Regions from separate parts of the Paenibacillus sp. FSL M8-0142 genome, predicted to be linked through region 1. Evidence: predicted binding sites of a transcription regulator. Region 1 holds the regulator's gene; the other holds the start of a gene.
What was found. Region 1 encodes CtsR, which represses protease genes until heat stress. Its sites were predicted from a motif close to ATGGTCAATAAAGGTCAAACA; they were not measured.
Positions count from the first base shown of each region.

Region 2: the regulator CtsR is predicted to act here: its motif matches at 3,394-3,414, upstream of clpP (ATP-dependent Clp endopeptidase proteolytic subunit ClpP).

Region 1 is NZ_CP152008.1:682,666-690,015, forward strand. Features, by position in the region: gene NSQ46_RS02855 (DgaE family pyridoxal phosphate-dependent ammonia lyase) at 1-48, shown strand, start outside; gene NSQ46_RS02860 (KDGP aldolase family protein) at 50-805, shown strand; gene NSQ46_RS02865 (sugar kinase) at 798-1,814, shown strand; gene NSQ46_RS02870 (GntR family transcriptional regulator) at 1,828-2,544, shown strand; gene NSQ46_RS02875 (CtsR family transcriptional regulator) at 2,961-3,422, shown strand; gene NSQ46_RS02880 (UvrB/UvrC motif-containing protein) at 3,447-3,971, shown strand; gene NSQ46_RS02885 (protein arginine kinase) at 4,013-5,080, shown strand; gene clpC (ATP-dependent protease ATP-binding subunit ClpC) at 5,285-7,350, shown strand, end outside.
Region 2 is NZ_CP152008.1:6,435,599-6,442,948, reverse strand. Features, by position in the region: gene NSQ46_RS29040 (spermidine/putrescine ABC transporter substrate-binding protein) at 1-386, shown strand, start outside; gene NSQ46_RS29035 (DUF4163 domain-containing protein) at 765-1,835, shown strand; gene NSQ46_RS29030 (hypothetical protein) at 2,131-2,577, opposite strand; gene clpP (ATP-dependent Clp endopeptidase proteolytic subunit ClpP) at 2,719-3,315, opposite strand; tRNA gene NSQ46_RS29020 (tRNA-Arg) at 3,480-3,554, opposite strand; gene NSQ46_RS29015 (sugar-binding domain-containing protein) at 3,818-4,861, shown strand; gene gap (type I glyceraldehyde-3-phosphate dehydrogenase) at 4,980-5,984, shown strand; gene NSQ46_RS29005 (phosphoglycerate kinase) at 6,179-7,350, shown strand, end outside.

The DNA.
Region 1 (7,350 bases):
CTGCAGGTCATCATAACAAGAATTCAGCAGATTGCAGGGGGAAAATGACATGTCAAACATGGAGAAACGATTATATAAAAACCGCACGGCATTAAATGTGCTGGCAGGCAGCATCCAGAATGCCAAAGACGTCTTTGAAGCAGCGGAAGGGCATGTCCTGGTCGGCGTGCTGTCGAAAAATTACCCGAGCGCGCAGGAAGCGGTTGTCGCCATGAAGGAGTACGGCGCGGCGATTGAGGATGCCGTGTCGATCGGGCTAGGCGCAGGGGACAACCGCCAGGCGGCCGTCGTGGCGGAAATCGTAAAGAGCTACCCTGGAACTCACATCAATCAGGTGTTCCCGGCAGTCGGCGCGACGCGCGCCAATCTAAACGGTCAGGACGGCTGGATCAACAGCCTCGTTTCGCCGTCCGGTCAGGCAGGCTACGTTAATATTTCGACGGGGCCGGCGAGTGCGGCGGGTACGGACAAAGCGATCGTTCCCGTGAAGGCGGCGATTGCCCTGGTACGCGACATGGGCGGCAATGCGCTTAAATACTTCCCGATGCAAGGCTTGAAGCTGGAAGAGGAATACCGGGCAGTGGCCAAGGCGTGTGCGGAAGAGGATTTCGCCCTTGAGCCGACGGGCGGGATCGACAAAGACAATTTCGAAGCGATCGTCCGGATCGCGCTGGAAGCCGGCGTGCGCCAGGTGATCCCGCATGTATACTCCTCGATCATCGATTCGGCGAGCGGCGATACGATTGTCAGCGATGTGCAGGAGCTTCATCAGACGTTAAAAGCGTTGGTTGATCAATATGCCTAAGGTGATTGCGGCATTCGGCGAGGTCATGATGCGGCTGCAGGTGCCGGGCTATGCCTCCTTGGCGCAAGAGAGCAGCCTGAACTATTCCTTCTCGGGGACCGGCGTTAATATCGCTTCGGCCCTTGGAAGGCTTGGGCATGCCGGTTATTTGGTCAGTACGCTGCCGGATAACCCGCTCGGCGATGCGGCGATTGCGTACCTACGCAAGCTGGGAATCGACACCTCCTTCATTAGCCGCGGCGGCAAGTACGTCGGCATGTATTTTTTGGAGAATGGCTTTGGCGTTCGGCCCGGCCGGGTCACTTATACGGACCGGCTGGGGAGCAGTTTTAATACGGCGGACCCTGCGATGTATGATTTTTCGGCGATTGCCCGGAGCATCGATGTGATCCACTTTTGCGGAATCACGCTTTCCATGAACGAGAATGTCCGGGGGCAGATGAAGGCCTTGGCCCGGGAAGTGAAGGCTAACGGCGGCACGGTGGTGTTCGATTGCAACTACCGGCCATCCCTGTGGGGCGCGGATGGCTATGCTTTTGCCAAGCCGCATTATGAGGAGATGCTGTCCCTTGCGGATATCGTCTTCATGAATGAGAAGGATGCGCTCTATATTCTCGGAATGGAAACGAAGCGGGAAGACCGGGCGGAGCAGCTCGGGGAGCTGATCCCGAAGGTAGCGGAGACGTACGGCATTTCCGCCCTTTCCGGCACCCACCGCCATATTAATGGAGACAATACCCATTCCCTGAAGGGATATTTGTATAAGGATGGAGCTTTTCATTTTTCGAGAACGTTGACCTTCTCCGTTTATGATCGGATCGGAGCGGGGGATGCTTATGCCAGCGGCGTGATCCATGGCCTGCTGCAGGGATATGATCCTGTACAGACCGTTGATTTCGCGGCAGCGGCAGCCATGCTTGCCCACACGGTACCTGGAGATACGCCGACAGCAGGAGAGCTTGACATTCTGCGAGCAATGGGTGATCATAGGTCGGATGTGGAAAGGTAAGGTGAACTAACGTATGTCGATCACGCGTAAGAACGGTCCGCTGTATCTTCAGATCAAGAAGATCATTAAGGACCGGATCCTGCATGGGGTGTATCCTTTGGGAACCCATATTCCTTCTGAACCGCAGCTGGAGCAGGAATTCAACGTCAGCAAGATGACCGTGCGCAATGCGATTCAGGAGCTGCACCAGGAGGGCTATGTCGAGAAACGCAGCGGGGTAGGGACGATTGTAACCCGCAACACCTCGTTCTCGAAGCTTTCCAAGGGCAAGCTGTTTACCGAGATTCTGGTCGAGGAAGGGCATCAGATTCAGAAGCGCCATCTGAAGACCGAATGGGTGTTTCACGAGCCGGATAGCGAGATGTATGAAAAATTCGGCGAAAAATGCCTTCGCATCGAGCGGTTGTACCTGCTGGACGGGCAGCCCTACATTCACTATACGCATTATGTTTCGCCGCTTGTCGATATGGGAGGGGATTTCGGGCCTGGCGAGCTCCCTTCCCTTTATGACCGGATTGAAGAAAGCCAGATTACGCTGGAGAATTTCCGCGACCGTTTTCTGGCGGCCGTAGCGGATGAAGAGATGGCGGGTCTGCTTGGCGTCAGTCCGGGTACGCCGCTCCTCAAGCGGCTCAGATCCTCTTACGACGGTGCGGGGACGATTATTGAATACAGCATCGGTTATTACAATACAGAGCTTCAGCATTATTTAATCAGCTACGACGCGTAAAGACAGGGCGCAGCGGGAAGGCTCGAAAGGAATAAAGTCAGGGAAGAGCAGCCTTATGGCCGGGGAACCGGGATCAGGCTGCTTTTTTCTATAGCCTCGAGTTGCGGGCGCGCGTTGTGGGGATTAAGGGCAGGCTTGGAAGGCGCTCGAAGAGGCAAAATTCCTGCGGGGCTGTGGCTATAAGGGTGAGAAAAAATGGGCAGACTACGAATAACAGACCGGCGCGAAAATTTTGTGGCCCCCCCTTGGCAAATTTTAAAGTTATGCTATAATGAGATTAAAGTCAAAGAAAGTCAAAGTCAACGGGCAGGGTTCGCTGATTTTGGTTATGGTTAAAATTTAAAGGTATGACTCTGTGCGGACGTGTAAGATCACAATCCGTCTTATCGTTTCAAACAGTGGAGGATGAACAGACCATGCGTAATATCTCTGATATTATCGAACAATACCTCAAGAGCATTTTGCAGGAAAGCCCGGAGGGAACCGTTGAAATTCAACGGAACGATCTGGCGGAGCAGTTCTCCTGCGTTCCTTCCCAGATCAACTATGTCATCAGCACCAGATTTACGCTGGAGAAGGGCTTTCTCGTCGAGAGCAAGCGCGGAGGCGGCGGTTATATCCGCATCCAGCGGATCGAGCTTCCCCAGCATTCCGCACTCCACCAGCATCTGCATCATACGATCGGCAGCCGGATCGACCAGACGGTCGCGGAAGGGCTGATCTACCAGCTGGAGGAGTCAAGGTTCTTGAACAAACGAGAGGCCAGCTTGATGCGGGCCGCCATTTCGAGGGATTGCCTCAATGTGAAGCTTCCTTACCGGGATGAGCTCCGTGCGAGAATCATGAAGGCCATGCTTATTGCTTTGTTAGGTAAGTGAGTCTGTGTAAGGAGGGCATGGAGTATGATATGCCAGGAATGTGGTAAACGACCAGCGACATTGCATTTTACGAAAATCGTGAATGGCGAGAAGACCGAATTTCATTTTTGTGAATCTTGTGCCCGTGAAAAAGGGGAATTGATCCCCGGGACGTCGAATGGTTTTTCTATACACAGTTTGCTGTCAGGGCTCCTGGATCTGGATCCTTCCGGCAAGGGCCAGAATGCGGGAGCCAAGCCGGCGCAGACACTGCGCTGCGAGGAATGCGGCATGACGTATTCCCAATTCAGCAAGCTTGGCCGTTTCGGCTGCAGCTCGTGTTATAAATATTTCTCGGATCGCCTGGATCCGCTGTTCAAGCGAGTGCATGGCAATACGTCCCATGTCGGCAAGGTGCCGAAGCGGACCGGCGGTGTCATTCAGCTCAAGCGCAAGATTGAGGAGCTGAAGAAGGAGCTTCAGTTCCGGATCGTGCAGGAGGAGTTTGAAACGGCCGCCGAGATTCGGGACCGGATCCGCGAGCTTGAGCGAAATATCGCCCAAGGATGAGGAACTTATGATGATGCACTTTTAGCTAGGAGGAATGCGTGATGTCTAATCACCGGTTTACCGATACGGCGCTGAGCGAATGGATGCGCGGGAATGGTCAGGATTCCGACATTGTCATCAGCACCCGTGTCAGGGTGGCGCGCAATCTGCAGCAGCTTCCTTTCCCGCTGCTGGCGACGAATCAGCAGTCGAGCGAAGTGCTAGAGCGCCTGATCAGCGTCATCAAGGATAGGGAGCGGCTGAACGATTTCGGGGAGCTGCATGTTATCAAATTGAGCGATATTGACGATTTGGATAAACGGGTGCTTGTCGAGAAGCATCTGATCAGTCCCAATCTGGCCAATGAATCCCGAAACGGCGCTGTCATTTTGACAGAGGACGAATCCGTCAGCATCATGATCAATGAAGAGGATCATCTACGCATACAGTGTTTATATCCGGGCTTTCAGGTTAGAGAAGCTTGGGAGCGGGCGACGGCGCTGGACGATATTTTCGAAGCGCATGTCGATTATGCCTTTGATGACAAGCGGGGATACCTGACCAGCTGTCCGACGAACGTCGGAACCGGCCTCCGTGCCTCGGTTATGATGCATCTGCCGGCGCTGGTGATGACCCAGCAGATCAACCGGATTCTCTCGGCCGTGTCTCAGGTGGGCTTGACCGTTCGGGGCATTTACGGCGAGGGCAGCGAAGCTGTGGGCAATCTGTTCCAGATCTCCAACCAGATTACGCTTGGCCAGACCGAAGCCGAGATTATTGAAAATCTTCACAGTGTCGCCCTGCAGATCATTGAGCATGAGAAGAACGCCAGACAGCGTCTTCTTAATGAATCCAAGCTGCGGATCACGGACCGGGTGATGCGCTCCTATGGCATACTGTCCTACGCGGCGGTTATGGATTCCAAGGAAGCGGCGCAGCGGCTGTCCGATGTCCGTCTCGGTGTGGATCTGGGATTGCTCGAAGGTCCGGCCAGCTCGGTGATGAATGAGCTTAATGTGAAGACGCAGCCGGGCTTCCTGCAAAAGACGTTCGGGGAGAGCATGAATCCTTCGGAACGCGATATGTACAGAGCCAAGCTCATCAGGGAAACGCTGGCTGCGAAGCCGTAGATGAACTTTTGATTAAGAGACAGGAATCTAGAGCTTTCAGGAAGAATATTTCTTGACCCGGGATAAAAATGCCAGGGTTCGGTTAATGGAATATAACCGTTGTTTCTTTTAATAGGCGAATCGGGCAGCATCGCGACCCTTCGGGGCGGCGATACACCGAAATTCGTGAGGGTAAATATACATGAAACGTGGAGGTGCAATATTATGATGTTTGGCAGATTTACGGAACGTGCTCAGAAGGTGCTTGCATTGGCTCAAGAAGAAGCCGTGCGTCTGGGACATAACAATATCGGAACAGAGCATATTTTACTCGGACTCATCCGCGAAGGAGACGGCATTGCGGCTAAAGCGCTGATCGGCCTCGGGCTTGGTCTTGAGAAAATCCAAGACGAAGTAGAGACCTTGATCGGACGCGGCCAAGAGCAGCCAACCAATATTGCCTACACGCCGCGGGCGAAGAAGGTTATTGAGCTTTCCATGGATGAAGCCCGCAAGCTGGGGCACACCTACGTTGGAACAGAACATATTTTGCTTGGATTGATTCGCGAGGGCGAAGGCGTGGCAGCACGCGTGCTGAACAATCTGGGCATCAGCCTGAACAAGGCGCGCCAGCAGGTGCTGCAGCTGCTCGGCAGCAGCGAGGCGGTATCGAGCCACCACGGCACGCCGCAAAACGTAAGCACGCCTACGCTGGACAGCTTGGCCCGCGATTTGACCGCGATTGCCAAGGAAGGCAACCTGGATCCGGTCATCGGCCGAAGCAAAGAGATTGAGCGCGTCATTCAGGTGCTGAGCCGCCGCACGAAGAACAACCCGGTTTTGATTGGGGAACCAGGGGTCGGTAAGACGGCCATCGCCGAGGGCTTGGCTCAGCGCATTATCAATAATGAAATTCCGGAAACGCTCCGCGATAAGCGGGTCATGACCCTCGACATGGGCTCGGTCGTGGCCGGCACGAAATACCGCGGCGAGTTTGAAGACCGGCTGAAGAAGATTATGGATGAGATCCGCCAAGCGGGCAACATCATCCTGTTCATCGACGAGCTGCATACGCTGATCGGTGCAGGCGGTGCGGAAGGCGCGATCGACGCTTCCAACATTCTGAAGCCGTCTCTGGCGCGCGGCGAGCTGCAGTGCATCGGGGCGACGACGCTGGATGAATACCGCAAATATATTGAGAAGGATGCTGCCCTTGAACGGCGCTTCCAGCCAATCACGGTGGATCAGCCTTCTCCGGAGGAAGCGATTCAGATCCTCTACGGGCTGCGTGACAGATATGAAGCGCATCACCGCGTGAAGATTACGGATGAGGCGATCGAGCAAGCCGTGAAGCTGTCCGATCGTTACATTACGGACCGGTTCCTGCCGGATAAGGCCATCGACCTGATCGACGAGGCGGGCTCCAAGGTACGCTTGAATACGTACACGATTCCGCCGAATCTGAAAGACCAGGAAGCGCATCTGGAAGACATCCGCAAGGAGAAGGATGCCGCTGTGCAAAGCCAGGAATTCGAGAAGGCCGCTGCACTTCGCGATACCGAGCAGAAGCTGCGCGAAGAGCTCGAAATTACGAAGAATCAGTGGAAGGAAAAGCAGGGCCGCACCGATTCCGAGGTTACGCCTGAGGATATCGCCGATGTCGTGGCGAACTGGACCGGAATTCCGGTGAATAAGCTGAAGGAAGAAGAGACGGAGCGCCTGCTCAATCTCGAAGAGATTCTGCACAGCCGCGTCATCGGTCAGGAAGAAGCCGTTAAGGCTGTCAGCCGTGCGGTACGCCGTGCACGCGCAGGTCTGAAAGATCCGAAGCGTCCGATGGGCTCCTTCATCTTCCTTGGACCTACAGGCGTTGGTAAAACCGAGCTTGCACGCGCGCTTGCCGAAGCGATGTTCGGCGATGAGAATGCGGTCGTTCGGATCGACATGTCCGAGTACATGGAGAAGCATTCCACGGCACGTCTGGTCGGAGCGCCTCCGGGATACGTGGGCTACGAGGAAGGCGGCCAACTGACCGAGAAGGTTCGCCGCAAGCCATACTCCGTCGTCCTGCTGGATGAGATCGAGAAGGCGCATCCTGAAGTGTTCAACATTCTGCTCCAGGTGCTGGAGGACGGACGCTTGACCGATTCCAAGGGCCGCGTCGTCGACTTCCGCAACACGCTGATCATCCTCACGTCGAACGTCGGCGCCGAGGCGATCAAGCGCAATTCGACGCTCGGCTTCACCGCCGTGACCGATGCGGGCCGCGATTATAACAATATGAAGACGAA
Region 2 (7,350 bases), 970 kb from region 1:
AGGAAGGCTGGATTGCAACGGTATGGTCCGGTGACGCTGCATTCATCGCGGAAGAAAATCCGGATGTGGCGTATGTGGTGCCGGAGGAGGGCGCAACGATCTTCTCGGATAACTATGCAATTCCGAAGGGCGCGAAGAACAAGGAGCTGGCGGAGAAATTTATCAATTTCATGCTGGAGCCTGAAGTCAGCGCGAAGAACTACGAATATATCGGATACAGCAATCCGAATACGAAAGCGATGGAATTCCACAGCGAGGACTATCGCAGCAACACCATGATCAACTTGACCGACGAGGAGCTGGGCCGCACGGAATGGCTCGATAACGTCGGAGAAGCTCTCCAGATCTATGATCGCTTGTGGACCGAGCTGAAGAGCGGACGATAGAGAATTGGTGCTTTAGCACCTTTTTTATAAGCCTTGCCCATAGGGGCAGGGCTTTTTTTATTGGAATGGGGATCATGACGGAGGAGCAGCGGTCTATGAGATATGCCAAAGATTTTGAATGTTATAGAACCAGCTGAAGTGGTAAGACACTATAAAGAGATACGGTTCGCAGATCGATCAGGTGAAGGAAGCAGCCCGTTCATAAGTTTTGGTCAAATATGGGGAAATAAGACTATAAGACTATATTCTTCATGTAGTTCCTATAGCATGGAATCAAAATTGTCATTCACTTGTTACCAAACGGTGGTCCGGATTTTTTATAATGAATGAGGGTAATAAACAACTATGGCAACTTAAATTGGAAAAGGTGGAACTAATATGAATTCCAAATTTCGCGTATGCGCAACAATTATTGCAACTGGCGTCCTGCTCGGAAGTCTTGGCTTGAACGGACAGGTCATCGATGCAAGCCCCTCGAAGCCCTCTGTTTCCGCCAGCCACAACGTAGCGAAGAAGAATGAAGTGACATTGAAATGGAACGGCAAGACCCTATCCCAGAAGGGAGTCCTTCTGCACGGAGTTACTTATATCCCTGCAACCGTACTCCGGGATGCGGCGGGAATGCCCCTGAAATATGATTCGAAAAACCGTACGTATACCCTGAACGCCGGCTATCATCAACTAAGTGCCGTTGTGTATGATTCGAAGGAAATCGGCTTGTTGGTCAACGGCCTCTATGCCGGAGAGCCTGGGGGTCAAATCCTCAACGGACGGCTCTATCTGCCGTTCAAGACGGTCAGCGAATACTTAGGGATCCAGGGACAATGGAGTCCGTCCTCGAAGACGCTCAGCTTGACGAAGAAGCAGAGCGATCTAACGATCAAATCGGAAACGTTGAAGAAGACGATCCAGGGCGTGGAAGCTGCTGTGAGTTATCCGGTTGTCAGCGGCTTAAGCAATGGCGAGGCCCAAACTCAAATCAACAGCGTATTGAAAAAGCATGCGGAAAGCGTGATCGCCCGCGCAGAGGAAAGCATCAAGGAGCTTCCTCCGGGTGAAGACAGCTTCCCTTATGCCTTCGAAGGCAATTTTGTGGTCCACTACAACAAGGACGGCTTGCTGAGTGTTACGGCGCATGATTATTCCTATCTCGGCGGCGCGCACGGCATGACCTTCAAGAACAGCTTCACGTTCTCCCTGAAGGATGGAAAGCTGCTGAAGCTTGGCGATTTCATCGACCTGAAGGGCAAGAAGAAGAAGCTCGACAACCGCGTCTTGAGCGAGTTGAAGAAGGGCGGGGGCTACCTTGGCGGATTTGAAGGAGTTCCGGAAGATGCGGAATTCTATCTGAAGGATAACGCCGTGGTCCTGTACTTCCAGCTGTATGAATACACGGCTTATGCCTACGGCTTCCCTGAATTTGAATTGAAGCTGAAGGAATGGAAATAAGGATGGGAACCGCAGGTTCTGAACCATGGGATAACTGAATCCTAGGGGGCGCGAGGCCTGTGACCGTTTGATACACTGTGCTGTAAAGATGCAACAATGTGCCGGAATGCAATCAGAAATCCCTTGGATGGCAGCCTGAGGTTAACTTCAGGCCTAGCGGCCAAGGGATTTTTTCATGCGTAGGGCATGGCGGCGGGTTCTACATCACAGTTGGGTATAGCTAATGAGACGGATCTGGGCATTTACAAGCTCATGAACCAATTAGGAATCCATCCTGAAGAGATCCGATAGAATCTCATGTTGTTTGTTCGGGAGCCCTTCGTCTGAAGCGGAAATGTCCAATTCCGTAACCAACAAGACCGGCTCCCCAAGCAACGACCGCATGGACAAGCGGATAAACAGTCTCCTCCGAGTGACCGGTGTAGTGGACGAGCCCGTAAAGGGGAACGGCGTACAGAAGGACGAATGGAACGAGAATGACGTAGAGCTTCAGCAAGTAGCCGACGACCATGAAGAACACGCCGACGAGCCAATAAGCCGAGAACCAGCGGGGGTAGAATGTCTGATTGGTATACCCCATCACAAAACCGGAGAACAGAAGCAGAAGGACAAGAACAATGGAGGCAACTCCATGTATCGCATGCGGATCGGCGCCGGTAACGGCTCGCTCCAGGTTCATGATCAGAAACGGAAGATGGATGAGCACGAGCATGAAAACAAAGGATATTTTTGAACCGATCATAAGGACCTCCCTGTATATAGGAATCAACAATACAATGATACCAGAAATAACCATGGAGGGCTGGGTTGGTCAATATGTTCTATGCTGACATAAAAAAGGCATGCACCTTTACGTGTGCATGCCTTTTGCATGTATTGCTTCTTATAGTCCTTGCGAAGGCGTCTTCTCCAACACTTGGTCGACGAGACCGTATTCTTTGGCTTCTTCAGCCGTCATGAAGTAGTCGCGGTCGGTATCCTTCTCGATCCGCTCCAGCGGTTGGCCGGTGCGCTCGGCAAGAATACGGTTCAGCTTGTCGCGCATCTTCAGAATGCGGCGTGCCCGGATTTCGATATCCGTTGCTTGACCTTGTGCGCCGCCAAGCGGCTGGTGGATCATGATTTCGCTGTTCGGCAGCGCGTAGCGCTTGCCCTTAGCGCCTGCATTCAGCAGGAATGCACCCATGGAGGCGGCCATACCGACACAGATGGTCGAGACGTCCGGCTTGATGAATTGCATCGTATCGAATATTGCCATCCCCGCGGTGATCGAACCGCCAGGGCTATTGATGTAAAGGTGAATATCCTTCTCCGGATCCTCTGCCGACAAGAACAGCATTTGGGCAATGATGGAATTGGCGACCACGTCATTGACGTCGGAGCCGAGGAAGATTATGCGGTCTTTCAGCAATCTGGAATAGATGTCGTATGCCCGCTCGCCGCGGTTGCTTTGTTCAACGACCATAGGTATAAAACTCACGTGAAAAACCTCCTCATTAAGTGCATCACTAATAAATACTGTTACCGTATTACCCACATGATAAACAATTTTAATCAAAAAGTCAAAGATAGTCAAACTATTGGGTAAAAAAAAGAGCCGTCATGGGCACTTTCGGGTAATTCATATATGAGAAAATTTAAAGATGGCGCGCCCGCGAGGAATCGAACCTCGATCTCAGGCTCCGGAGGCCTACGTCATATCCATTGGACCACGGGCGCATATAAAAAATCAGCAACGAAGATGATTATACCCTATCTAATAGAAAAACACAAGAGCGGATAAAACATTGTTTTGATATATAGAGAGGTTTCGATTTGGCCATAATGTATAAGAATGATGGTTGCAGAGAAATATACGTTCGGACACTTGCAACCTGCATCATTATTGGTTAGAATAGGGGTGGGACTTAAAAGGTTATCCCGGGACATTTTACGTCCAACCGATAGAAGAGCCGAGACGAAAGTTTGCAGGAGTGGAATGCATGCGTAACCTATTAGAAATACAAGAGCAGCTTCTGCCCGATTTGATGGACACCTTTAAACGAAGGTACACGATCCTCCATCAGATCAAGCTGTCCGGGCTGGTCGGCCGACGAACGCTGGCGTCATCCTTATCGATGACGGAACGGGTTCTGCGGGCTGAAACCGATCTTCTGAAAGCGCAGGGACTGATCGAGATTGAGACGCTCGGTATGCGGATCAGCCATGCAGGACTGTGTCTCCTCGAAGAACTGGAGCCGCTCATGAAGGATTTGTTCGGGCTGGTCGAGCTTGAGGAGAAGATCAAGAAGGCCTACGGACTCCGCAAGGTTGTCGTCATTCCCGGTGACAGTGAATCCTCTCCGGAAGTGAAGCGCGAGCTCGGACGTGCCGGAGCAAGAACACTGCTAAGCTTCGTCGAGAACGGCGATACGATCGCCGTCACGGGTGGATCCACGCTCGCCGAAGTCGCGGAGCAGATGTCACCGCTTGCGGCAGGGCCTCTGAAAGGCACATGGTTTGTGCCCGCACGCGGCGGTCTCGGAGAGAGCATGGAAATTCAGGCCAACACAATTGCTTCCAAGATGGCGAAGCGCGTGGGTGCCGAATATCGTCTGCTGCACGTGCCTGATCTCCTTAGCGAGGATGCCTATCAATCCCTAGTGCAGGATCAGCACATCCAGGAGATTGTGGATGTCATCCGACGTTCCCGGATCATTATCCACGGGATCGGCGACGCGATGGAAATGGCCAGAAGACGCAAGCTGGACGAGGACTCGATCCGTAGCCTCCAGCAGGATGGGGCGATTGCCGAATCCTTCGGATACTACTTCAGCGAGGAAGGCGCGGTTGTCCACAAGATGCTGACTCTCGGGCTCCGGCTGGAAGACATCATGCAGACGGAGACGATCATTGGCATTGCCGGCGGCCGAAGCAAAGGCAAAGCGATTCATGCCGTGCTGAAATTCGGGCACGAGGATATCCTCGTTACGGATGAGGCGGCTGCGCTGGAGGTAGAGAAGGAGATCGATGCAGCGGCATCGTAACCTTACGGTCCGGCAAGCATACAGGTGCAAGGCCTCGTTATTCTTTATCCCGTTGTCTTGATCGGCTTAACGGCCGGTCTTGAATATATTAATTTTACAAATATGGAGGGAACTACTCATGGTTAAAGTAGGTATTAACGGTTTTGGACGTATTGGACGCAACGTGTTCCGTGCTGCGCTGAACAACAGCGAAGTAGAAATCGTTGCAATCAACGATTTGACGGACGTAAGCACGCTGGCTCACCTTTTGAAATATGACACGACTCACGGAAGACTGAATGCAACCGTTGAAGCTAAAGAAGGCGCACTGGTTGTAAACGGCCGTGAGATCAAAGTATTTGCTGAGCGCAACCCTGAAGCATTGCCTTGGGCTGAGTACGGCGTAGAAATCGTTGTTGAGTCCACGGGTATCTTCACAGCGAAAGAGAAAGCTTCCGCTCACCTGAAAGGCGGCGCTAAGAAAGTTATTATCTCCGCTCCAGCTACGGACGAGGATATCACTATCGTTATGGGCGTTAACGAAGAGAAATACGATGCTGCTAACCACACCATCATCTCCAACGCTTCTTGTACAACCAACTGCTTGGCTCCATTCGCTAAAGTTCTCGACGAGAAGTTCGGCATCGTGAAAGGTATGATGACTACCGTTCACTCCTACACGAACGACCAGCAAGTGCTTGACCTTCCGCACAAAGACCTGCGTCGTGCTCGTGCAGCTGCTGAGAACATCATTCCTTCCACAACAGGTGCTGCTAAAGCGGTTAGCCTGGTTCTGCCGCAATTGAAAGGCAAGCTGAACGGTATGGCAATGCGCGTACCTACGAAGAACGTTTCCGTAACGGACCTCGTTGTTGAGCTGTCCAAGAACGTTACGCAAGAAGAAGTTAACGCAGCGCTGAAAGCAGCTGCTGAGGGTCCATTGAAAGGCATCCTGAACTACTCCGACGAGCCGCTCGTATCGAGCGACTACAATGGCGATCCTGCTTCTTCCACGATCGACGCGCTCTCCACAATGGTTGTTGGCGACAACATGGTTAAAGTTGTTTCCTGGTATGACAACGAGTGGGGCTATTCCAACCGTGTCGTTGACCTCGCTGCTTACATCGCAAGCAAAGGTCTGTAATTGATCCAGCCAACCAATCGAAGAGGAGTTCCGTTTACGGGCCTCCTCTTTGGTTCATGGTTTTAACCTGTTTTCATGCCAGAGTACTGGGAAGTAGCGAGAGAAGCCGGCTCTGGCGGGCGATTAGAGAGAGAAACGAGAGCAGCGGCATGCTGCCCGGCGAGGGAGAACATTTTGTTAGGAGGAACGTGGAGATGAACAAGAAAAGTGTACGTGACGTAGAAGTAAGCGGCAAACGGGTGTTTGTCCGCGTCGATTTCAATGTACCGCTCGAAGATGGTAAAATTACAGACGACACTCGGATTCGCGAAACTTTGCCGACGATTCAATATTTGGTGGAGCGGGGCGCCAAGGTCATCCTGGCGAGCCATTTGGGCCGTCCGAAAGGCGAGGTTGTCGAATCGCTGCGTCTGAATCCTGCGAGCGAGCGTCTGTCCGAGCTGCTGGGCAAGCCGGTAGCAAAAGCGGACGAAGCTGTAGGGGAAGCGGTAAAAGCGCAGGTCGAAAAGCTGCAAAACGGCGACGTGCTGGTGCTTGAAAATGTTCGTTTTTATCCAGGTGAAGAGAAGAATGATCCGGAGCTGGCGAAGCAGTTCGCAGAGCTTGCCGATCTGTTCGTGAACGACGCGTTTGGCGCAGCACACCGTGCGCATGCATCTACTGAAGGTATTGCTCATCATCTTCCAGCCGTATCCGGCCTCTTGATGGAGAAGGAGCTGTCCGTTCTCGGCAAAGCCCTCTCGAATCCGGATCGTCCGTTCACGGCGATTATCGGCGGCTCGAAGGTTAAGGACAAAATCGATGTCATCGACAACCTGCTGAACATTGCCGACAACGTGATCATCGGCGGTGGATTGACGTATACCTTCCTGAAGGCGCAAGGGCATGAAATCGGCCAATCTCTGCTGGATAAAGAGAAGCTGGATGCCGCGCTCGGATTCATCGAGAAAGCGAAGCAGCTCGGCAAGAATTTCTACCTGCCTGAAGATATCGTCGTTACCGACGAATTCAGCGCAAATGCCAACACCAAGATTGTCAATATCGATGGTATTCCGGCTGATTGGGAAGGCATTGACATCGGACCGAAGACTCGTGCCAAATATGCTGAAGTCATTAAAAACTCCAAGCTGGTTGTATGGAACGGACCTATGGGCGTATTCGAAATCGAACCATTCAGCCATGGTACCCGTGCAGTGGCACAGGCATGTGCAGAAACGGAAGCCTACACGGTGATCGGCGGCGGGGATTCCGCAGCAGCTGCTGAGAAATTCGGACTCGCTGACAAGATGGACCATATTTCCACCGGCGGCGGTGCGTCTCTTGAGTTCATGGAAGGCAAAGCACTTCCTGGTGTTGTGGCACTGAA